2 linked regions of the Thermogutta terrifontis genome follow. The main gene of each other region encodes a partner of the protein of the gene in region 2 in a complex. Links are inferred from orthologs where the notes say so. Each region holds a gene or a part of one and is shown on either strand. Other genes may lie near its edges.

The links. Proteins that work in one complex are often made in the same cells at the same time.
Region 1: the proteins of THTE_RS15810 (region 2) and THTE_RS09935 are in contact, whole or in part, in a solved structure (PDB 8RP0), measured with the Escherichia coli proteins. The link is inferred for Thermogutta terrifontis from one-to-one orthologs.

Annotation. Positions count from the first base shown.
Region 1 is NZ_CP018477.1:2,682,987-2,687,781, reverse strand. Bases 1,433-4,136 are described here. They hold THTE_RS09935 (anthranilate synthase component II), read left to right. Parts: upstream 1,433-2,332; coding sequence 2,333-2,941; downstream 2,942-4,136. Other genes in these bases: THTE_RS09930 (apolipoprotein N-acyltransferase), read left to right, coding at 3,085-4,136; THTE_RS18275 (FliM/FliN family flagellar motor switch protein), read left to right, coding at 1,433-2,111. Also shown: more of THTE_RS18275, read left to right, coding at 1,173-1,432; more of THTE_RS09930, read left to right, coding at 4,137-4,795. UniProt on the Escherichia coli protein: Part of a heterodimeric complex that catalyzes the two-step biosynthesis of 4-amino-4-deoxychorismate (ADC), a precursor of p-aminobenzoate (PABA) and tetrahydrofolate.
Region 2 is NZ_CP018477.1:4,277,420-4,282,509, reverse strand. The notes cover bases 1,054-4,052. They hold THTE_RS15810 (anthranilate synthase component I family protein), read left to right. Parts: upstream 1,054-1,774; coding sequence 1,775-3,331; downstream 3,332-4,052. Other genes in these bases: THTE_RS15805 (leucine-rich repeat domain-containing protein), read right to left, coding at 3,394-4,052; THTE_RS15815 (DUF6513 domain-containing protein), read left to right, coding at 1,054-1,778. Outside these bases: more of THTE_RS15815, read left to right, coding at 315-1,053; more of THTE_RS15805, read right to left, coding at 4,053-4,347. UniProt on the Escherichia coli protein: Part of a heterodimeric complex that catalyzes the two-step biosynthesis of 4-amino-4-deoxychorismate (ADC), a precursor of p-aminobenzoate (PABA) and tetrahydrofolate.

The DNA.
Region 1 (4,795 bases), 1.6 Mb from region 2 along the record:
CAGGCCTTCTCGGGCAGTTCCCTACCGTTCTGTTTCCTGTCCGGTTTGGGCCTCCCACCAGACAATGTAACGTAGGGGAAAACACGTCGCCAGACGTGCACCCCGGAGGGCTCAGACACTGGAAAGCCCCGGCGCTTTTCATGCGGCACCGGCCGACCACACCACCGGCGCGATCTGCACCACCATCTTTACGTAACTGGACCTAATATGGCAACACGCGACGGCAGCGAAAAAGAAAAGACAGGCAGGGAGTCAGCACGAACCTCTGCGAAAACCTGAGAATTGGCCTAAATTCTTGGGGACGGTTTACTTTTTGGAGAATCCCTAAAACAGAGCGCGCCTGCTGATTACGCTCAGCTATCGACGGGCGCACCGACTAATTCTCACGCAAGAAGATCGCTCACGGAAAATTGATTAGCCTGCCCCGCCCGTCACATGACCAGCTTTTTAGACGATCATTCGCGGCCTGGCGAGTTCGACAGGCCTGGCAACCGATCGCAGCACCGTCTCTTAAAGCATCGCTTTATCCTAGCGGAGGGCACGGGACTCGAACCCGCAACCCCTTTCGGGGCACCTGATTTCGAGTCAGGCTGCTCACCAATTCGCATACCCTCCAACGTGCGCCGCACCCTGAACCGGTATTGGAAAGCGTTTCGATCCAATCCCTCTCAGGGCCGCGACTATAGCAAAAGAAAAGCTGGGGTACTAGGATTCGAACCTAGACTAACTGATCCAGAGTCAGTCGTGCTACCGTTACACCATACCCCAGTGCGGAAAGGAACATTTGTAGCTCCATAGGTAAGAGTACAATCCTGCCTTTTTTCCGTCAAGACGAGGGCACATTTGGAAGAAGCGACTTCGCATCTGTTGTGCCTTGGCAAAGTTAGGATACCTTTCAATCCGGATGCACAACTTATATGTGGATTTAGACCTATCCGTGGTGGGGGCAGCAAACAGGCCCGGGTATCGCAGCCGCATAGTCCATCTGCCCATTTTCTGCAGAATGGGTATTTTTCTGTGGTGTGGCCAGAGTCCCTTTTTGCTACATCGGTGGATTGGGGTTTGAGCGAAATGGGAAAAGTTTTCCGATTAGGAAGCCGATAATGAATCTGCGGGATTAGCGCAGATTTTGTCGTGCTCATTCGAATGCCGTTTGAAAAGCTTTCGGCTCTATGGCCCATCCGAAGTTGGTTGCAATTCTGGAATGCCTCAAAACGGCTCGCGAGGAGGTTGAGGCCTCCTTTCAAAGAACATTCGACCAAAACTTCAGGCTAGGAAACATAGACAGAACGGAGTCTCTACAAGAACAGAAGGAGGTCCTGAGAAAGGCAACCTCCACGCGGGGCCTGTCCGTAGAGTTTCATTTCGAGGGTTTCCGGGTCGAGATCTTTCTCCCTGACGAGGCAGAGGTCATTCCAAAATGGGCCGAGAATCCTGATCCTACGGGAAAGGCTAAGCTGGCGACGCTCGCCCAGGAACTCGGCATCCTCCTTTTTCCCCCTGATTGGCCGCTGCGGGAGAGTGCTGCCCGTGTTGTTCCGGCCTTCACCGCGACAGAGTTGCCGGAAGACTCGCCCGGGATGCTGCTGCCGGTGAACATGGGCAACCGGGAGTTGCCGATGTTGATCAGGTTATTGGGAGAAGAGGCGACGGCATATGCCCCAGTGACGCCACAAGCACCTCCTCGAGACCAGCCAGCCTCAACCGAAAAGTTAGCTGCGAGCACAGCCGGAGTTGCGACGCCACCGCCAGCACGCACGAGGGGTGCTGGAGCTCATCCTGTGCGGGCCAGGATTCTCCCACTTTTGACCCGTAGCCTCCTGAAGATCAAGCTACCTGTCGAGGTCATTCTGGCTCGAACACGTAAGCCTCTCGCTGAAATCCTCCAACTGGCCCCAGGGACGATCATTCAGTTCAACAAGTCGTGCGATGAACCCCTTGAACTCGCCGTCAATGGTTATGTCATTGCCCGGGGAGAGGCGGTCAAGGTAGGAGATAAATTCGGCCTGCGCATTCTGGAAATGACACTGCCACCCGAACGGTACGTGGTCCTTTCCGGACGAACTTCCTCCCGAACCGAAGACGCCCGAAAAGTCTCCACCACTAAATAGGCGGGGCTCGTGGAAGGAGCCCACGTATTTTGAAGGTGGACGCGCTGTTCCGAGAGGCGTGCTGAAGCGTTAAATTGAAGGTTTGCGGCAGGCGACATTAAGCGTTTTTTCTCCCTTCCGGAGCTTGGTGTTCGTTGCGGTGGCTCGCTCAGGAGTCCATTCGGCCATCATTTCGGACGTGGCTTCCATGCCTGTGAGTTGTTAGAAAGAGGACCATCCGCGTGCGTATTTTTGTGCTGGACAATTACGATTCGTTCACCTACAACCTTGTGCAACGGTTAGGGGAAATCAACCCCGAGTTGGAGATTGCTGTAGAGCGAAATGATCAGATAACCGTCGAACAGATCGAGCGCTGGAACCCGGACCGGATCATCATTTCACCAGGCCCCTGCACCCCGTCAGAAGCCGGGATATCGGTGGAGTGCGTCCGCTATTTTGCAGGACGGGTGCCGCTTCTGGGGGTCTGTCTGGGGCATCAGTCCATCGGGCAGGCGTTTGGTGCGAGGATCGTCCGGGCGAGGCGGCTGATGCATGGCAAGACGGACATGATCTACCATGATCAGAAGGGGCTGTTTGAGGGGATCGAAAATCCCTTTGTGGCGACCCGTTACCATAGTTTGGTGATCGAACCCGAGTCGCTGCCCGAATGTTTCGAGGTCTGTGCATGGTCGTTTCTCCCGGATGGCAGCCCCGAAATCATGGGCATTCGGCATAAGGAGTATCCCGTTTTCGGAGTGCAGTTCCATCCGGAAAGTTTCCTCACTGCGGCCGGTCCGGCCATTTTGGAAAGATTTCTCATCCTGAGCGACAAGAACGTGAAGATAAGCTGATGACTTCGGGAGGTCCGAAGAGACTGAGGTTGGCCAAAATGGGCCGCAGTGACGGATCCACCGGCGCAACTTCCCACCGCCATCATTCCCGTGGAAAGAATGTCGCATCTGAGAAGAATCGCGCGTGGAAAAGCAGACTGGCTTTGAGCGCGGATCGGCAGACGTTCTTGCTGGCGGCCATTGGGGCGGTTCTGTTATGGATGGCGCTTCCTCCTCTTGATGTGGCACCTCTGGCGTGGGTGGGACCGTGTTTCTGGTGCGCACTTATCGGGCGTTCACAGCCCCTGAAAACTCGAGAATATCTCATTCTCGCGGGAGTTGGATTTGCCTTCTGGATGGCGGCTCTTCATTGGCTTCGTTTGCCTCACTGGGCCACAAGTTTCGGCTGGGTGGCCCTCTCGTTCTATCTCGCCTGGTATTTGCCGTGCTTTATAGGTTTCAGTCGAATAGCCGTGCACCTCTGCCGAATACCGATCCCTGCGGCGGCTGCCACCATTTGGGCAGGGCTGGAGGTGGCGCGGGCACATTTACTCACGGGTTTTACCATGGCCAGCCTTGCGCACACCCAATACCGGTGGCTCAGCCTGATTCAGGTGGCTGACCTGGTCGGAACGTACGGCGTAGGGTGGGTCATGATTCTTGTTTCGGGTTGCCTTTATTTGGCGGCACAGCGCATGGCAGAATTCCACCGGGCTGGGGCATACCAAAGATCGAATGAGGTTTCTTCGGACGCGATCTCCGCAAAAAAACTAACTCGGTATGTCTTGGCTGCCGGTCGTCCACTTATGGCGGCAGGGGTCGTGCTGGGGGCGGTTGTGGTGTACGGCCATTACCGTCTGGTGGTCCACGCGGCAACGCCACAAACTTCGACCGTGCGGGTGGCCCTCATCCAGGGTTCGCAGGATATTCGACTGGAGGACGGTGAGGAGAAACGGGAGCGTATCCACCGTCACTATCTTGAATTGGCTTTCCTCGCGGCCAGACAATACCGTGACCTCGATCTCATGGTTTGGCCGGAGACAGTTTACGGGGGATTGTTGATTGACGCCGACTCTCACCCCGCTGTCCCGCCTGAATGGCGTGCCAAAGGAAAGACTGATCACGAATTTGTGGATCAGCTTGTCGCGGCGAAGCGGAGTAGCCAAGCAGCGATGGAACGCCTCGCGAGTCAACTCGCGTCAAGGCTCATTTTAGGCGTCGAGACCGTCGCTTATACCGGATCCGGGATACGCTATTACAACTCGGCCGCATTCGTGGGAAAATGTTCCACGGATGAAGTTTTTCCGAAATCCGCAAATGGTGGGGCCACGAACAGGCGGGATAGCATATCAGTCTCTCCAGGAGCTTCTGAAGGAGCAACACACCACAGCTCTGAGACCAAAGGGTATTGCTATCTGGGGCGCTATGATAAGATGCACCTGGTGATGTTCGGGGAATACGTGCCCTTCGCCGACGAATTTCCCCCGATGCGGTACCTCACACCATTAAGCACGAATACAACACCGGGCAAAGTGCCAAAAGCGTTCTCGGTGCGAGGTGTGCGGTTCTGCCCTAACATTTGCTTTGAGAGCGTGATTCCTCATCTTATTCGCCAGCAGATTCTCGAGCTGCGAAAGCACGGAACCGAACCGGACGTGCTCGTCAATTTGACAAACGACGGATGGTTCTGGGGATCGAGTGAACTTGATATGCACCTGATATGTGGTGTGTTTCGGGCAGTGGAAACCAGAAAGCCATTCTTGATTGCAGCCAACACGGGCTTTTCAGCGGTGATTGATGCGACAGGCCGAATCCTCTCCCAAGGGCCTCGTCGAGATGTGGCGATTCTCGTCACGGAGGTTGGAAAATCGGATT
Region 2 (5,090 bases):
CTGTCACAACGGCCATCGCTTTCGATAAAACTGTGGTGGCAGGAAGAGGCGGCCTGCGAGTAGAATAAGATGATCGACCCGGTAAGATTTGCGTGACCTGCCAACTCCCCCGACAAGAGTCACCTCTGTCGGGCAGGCTGGCTGTCGGGTGTTGACGATTCCAGGCACCGCGCCCTTTTGTGGCAGGGGCCGGCGCTACCATCGCAACAAGAGACGACCGCTCTCCGAGCGGCGGTACACCGGCCGCGGAAGAAGCCTCCCGGCGCATGTGACGGCTGGTGCGTTGAAGAGAAGAATACCTCCGGAGGGACGCCATGGATTCCGCAGACCGTGGTTTTTCGGAACATTTTCTGTTCGTCACCGGACGTCTCGCGGAACCGTTGCTGCGGCGTATGCTGCCCGATCTGGCCAGCAGTTATGACTTTCAGTACTCGGTGGCTGTGATGCCCATCAGCATTGCCGGGCTGATGAGCGTGCCCTGGATTGCGGAACGGTTGAAGGTACCTCCCGAAGCGACCCGGGTGCTGCTGCCGGGGCGATGTTCGGGCGACCCTCACGAACTGGAAGCCAAGTTAAGAATCCCCGTGGAACGCGGTCCGAACGACCTGCACGACCTTCCTGAATATTTTCGGAGGCGTCATCGGCCGTGCTTACCGCAGGATGAGTACTCGCTGCGGATTGTGGCCGTGGTCAAGGATGCCGCCGACGTTCCCCTTCCCACTTTGCTCGATCTGGCAGATCGGTTGGTGGCCGATGGAGCTGACGTCATTGGCCTGTGGCATGAGGATCGAGAGCCTCGACCGCAGTTTGCCAAGATCATCAAGGCTTTGCATTCACATGGGCATAAGGTTTGGGTAAGGACTCTCGAGCTCTCCACATGGCAGGCAGCACTTGCGGCGGGTGCAGATTTTGTTGAGCCGTTGCTGGAAGTGCCTGAAGACTTGCCCGAGCAGACGAATCTTGTGATTGAGCCCTATCTGCCGGGTACCTGGGAGGGTGTGGAAGAAACGCTGGAGTCATTGAGAAAGATTCGCAGGCCGACGATTCTCAAACAGTCGTTGGTTCCGGTCGGTTTGGGATTCACCCAGAGTATGCTGCGGAGTGTGGAGGCCCGCCATATCTGGCCGGACATTCCGTTGGCTCTTGATCTGTGTTCGGTCCTCTTCCACTCGGCCGCGGATGCGGGACCGCTTCTGCTCCTCTTGCTGGGATTTGCCCAGGAGATCGGCGCCAGATGGATCCTGACAACCCAGGAGGTCAACACCGCCCGGACCTCGGTGCGCGAGTGTGACGTGATCCGAAGGATGGTCCACTGTGCCCAGCGGTATCACGTGTCGCTGCGGAGTCTGGACTCTTCCCTGGCCATGCTTCGTGATCACCACATTAACAATGGAAATGAGGAGTACTGGCAGCAGTTGCGGGAGCAGATTCGGGATCCGTCCCCCCGGTTGTTTGTGAAGGCGAACCAACTGTGTGCATGGGCTTTCGGCCGGGAGTTGCAGTCCTCCGATCCCTACGAACTGTTTGAAGCGATCACCGACGCCGCGAAGGATGCCGGACGCCCATTGGATCCGGATACCGCTTTTTATCTCGGATACGAACTGTGCAAGGCCGCTATTGCCCGTCAACTCGGAAAGAATTACTGGCAGGATGAAGCCCTGCACTGGGGGCTTCATACAGTGGCAGAGCCTTCTCCGCGGGAGAGGCGAATTCGGCGACTGGCCCGGCGTCGGTCTGTTAAAGGGTGTTCGGAAACGGGAAAGACAGCTCACTCGTGACCTCGCTTGATTTTCCCCTTGTAGTGGAAGTTTCGTGGCCCAATTGGGACCGTCTGCTTGCCGCGTTTTCCCGTCTGCCCTACGTCCTTTTTCTCGATTCACCGCGGGGGGCTGCCGATGACCGTTCACTTGCGCGGTACTCGTTTTTGATGGCCGATCCCCAGGAATTCTTCCTCCTTCCCTCCACTGCGACGGGAGAGCAAGCAGCGGTGGCGTTCCGCAAACTCGCCGGCCATGCGCGCGAGTTCCGTCAGCCGGCACGGGAGGATCTGCCACCGTTTCAGGGCGGTTTGGCCGGCTTTTGGAGTTACGAACTCAACCGCGCGTTCGAGGATGTGGCACCGGCACAAACCGATGACTGCGGCTGGCCGCTGTGGGCCGTGGGCCTTTACGACGTTGTCCTGGCCGCTGATCACTGGCATCAGCGAGCCTGGCTTATCTCTCAGGGCATTCCCTGTGAGCCGGGCGAGGACCGTAAAGAGCGGGCGCGAGCACGTCTCGACTTCTTCCAGAAACTGCTCTCTGAGGCAGAGAAACTCGGTGAGATAGAGAGTTCATCAATTGGCCTAGCACAGGAGAGGCTTCACGGCTGGGTGCATTCCTCTCACAAGGATGGGCATTTCTCCGGGCAGGGATTGGCCAATTGTCCCACGGAAACTGACCAGACACTGCAAAAGCAGCTCCCCGTGGCAATCAATGACGTCCCCTTTGAACTGCCGCTGACGAGTAATTTTTCGGCCGAGGAATACTTGAACGCAGTGCGAAAAGCCGTGGACTACATCTGGGCGGGAGATGTTTTTCAGGTCAATCTTGCCCAGCGTCTGGCAACACCGAAGCCAGCAGACCCGTTGATCCTGTACCGCCACCTTCGCCAGGTTAACCCAGCCCCTTTCGCTGCCTACTTTGATTTCGGGCACGCCCAGCTTCTCAGTGCCTCGCCCGAGAGGTTCCTCCGCGTGACAAAAGGCCATGTGGAAACGAGACCCATCAAAGGGACACGTGCCCGAACAGGAGTTCCAGACACGGATGCCGCGATCGCCGCGGAATTGCTGGCCTCGGCGAAAGATCGGGCGGAGAACATTATGATCACTGACTTGCTGCGGAATGATTTGTCCCGCGTTTGTCTGCCGGAAAGTGTCCACGTGACAAGCCTGTGCCGCTTGGAACGCTACGCCGGCGTCTTTCATCTTGTCTCGGTCATCGAGGGAGACCTGAAACCGCAGAACGATGCTTTTGACCTGCTGGCCGCTTGCTTTCCAGGTGGCTCCGTGACTGGCGCTCCCAAGCCTCGGGCGATGGAAATCATCGCAGAACTCGAACCACATGTCCGCGGTCCCTACTGTGGCAGCCTCGGCTATATTGGGTTGGACGGCTCGGCGGACCTCAATATTCTCATTCGGACAATCCTCTGCTGGCGGGACTGGTGTATCTTTTCGGTGGGCGGGGGGATCGTGGCACGATCCGATCCTTATGCCGAATACCGGGAAACCTGGCACAAAGCGAGACGTCTCCTTCAGGCGCTGGAATTGGCCTCCTGTGAGAAACAAAAGTAGTCCTGGTCGATTGCCCATTCTTTACTGCCGGAAATTTAGGCACAAGGTTGCCAGAGATACGGTCACTCCGTAATCTTTCCGGCGTCGTAGAGTGCCCAGAATTCGTCGGGCGGCATCAGACGGTCTTCGATTCCCCAGTCTGATTCCCCGAATGCGGTTCCGATCTCTCGCAGCGTGGGCATATTTCGCACGATGTCCAGACCCGTTTTGATTCGCGATGGCGTGAAAACCAGGCGTTCCAGACGCAACCAGCGAAGAGGGGTCAGATCCGTGACCTGCGACCGCGCGATATGCAGCCGTCTGAGGGGCATGCCTTTCAGCGGCGACAGATCTTCCACAGGGGTGCCCGCGATGGTGAGACTGACAAGCGGTACATGGCGAAGCGGGAAAAGGTCTTTCACCGGCGTTTCATTAAGCCAGAGCGTCTCCAGGGGACACCGGACCAGAGGAGAAAGGTCGGACACTTTCGTGCGGACAAGGTTGAGCTGTTTCAATGGACATCCTGCCAGCGGAGTCAGATCGCTCACATCGGTCTCGCTGAGCGAGAGGTACTGGAGCGGCATGCCGCTGAGCGGCCTCAAATCGGTGACCTTTGTTCGGTCCAGCGCCAGCGCTTCCAGAGGCAGTCCCGACAGGGGCGTGAGATCACTGACCGAACACTGATAGAGGTCCAGCTTGTGAATTCGCAGACCGGCTAGCGGTGAGATGTCGCGAACCTCGGGCGCATTGATGGCGACAACAATCACGCCATCCTGGTTTTCCACAACGGCCTCGCCCGTGAAGCCGGGGTTTGCCGCTCGGAGGGCTGCGGTCAGAGTCTGGGCGTCAACATCACGGAGGGAGTCACGGGAGGCGGCGCGGGGCGAATGGCCCGTTGGAGAAGATGCCCCGGCGGGTGCTCCTTTTTCCAGGGGTGGGCCGGGTACTGCGGCGGCGTCGCGGTGCTCAAAGGAAGTGTTGGAGGGAGAGACTTCCTGTCGCGGAGTACAACCCAAAGTCAGAAGGAGGCTGCCCACAAGAACGCTCCAACAAACGATGTGTCCTGTGGGAATGGCGACCATGCGACCCCGATTAAGGACAGCAAAAGCTATTCTCCGAAAACAAGTGTCCTTAAACGTCATTTCTCCACGACCTCCCCTGAGAAGTTTTTTTTTGCAAGATATATCGAAGCTCCTTCCACGATTCTACACCAGCAGCGTGAATATTTCCTATCCGGTCTTGTCGCGACAAATTGCCCCTTTTCCACTGGCGATGGGGACGCGGACGCTCACATGGTTTCGCCTGGAAGCGAGATTGAGTTCCCCGGGTACAACAAGCGTGCCCCTCCGAAGAAACTCCGCAGGGACTTGCCTGTCAGGTCCGCCGTTTAACGTTGGATGCTCCATTTCGCATCATCGGGCACGACGAGCGTGCCCCTCCGAAACACCCATCGGAGGGACCTTTTTCCACGGGATCCACTTCCGAGGGACGTGCTTGTCAGGTCCGTTTGATCATCGAGCCCTCTCGTCGGGCGTGACAGGAGTGCCCCTGTGAAGAGTTGTTCGCAGAGATGGCTTGTCGGGTGCACATTGCAACGTTTGGATAATCCAATTCATCGACCGGGCTCTGACTGTTCGCTCAAACGGTAGGGGCAAATTCATGAATTGCCCTTACAGCACGCTGCGCGTTGACCCTTGTGCAAAATCTTTGCAAAAACTGAGGATGGGCCAGCCTGGGCTACACTTGCCGGGGCAGCGCTCGTCGGTTATCAAATGGGGAG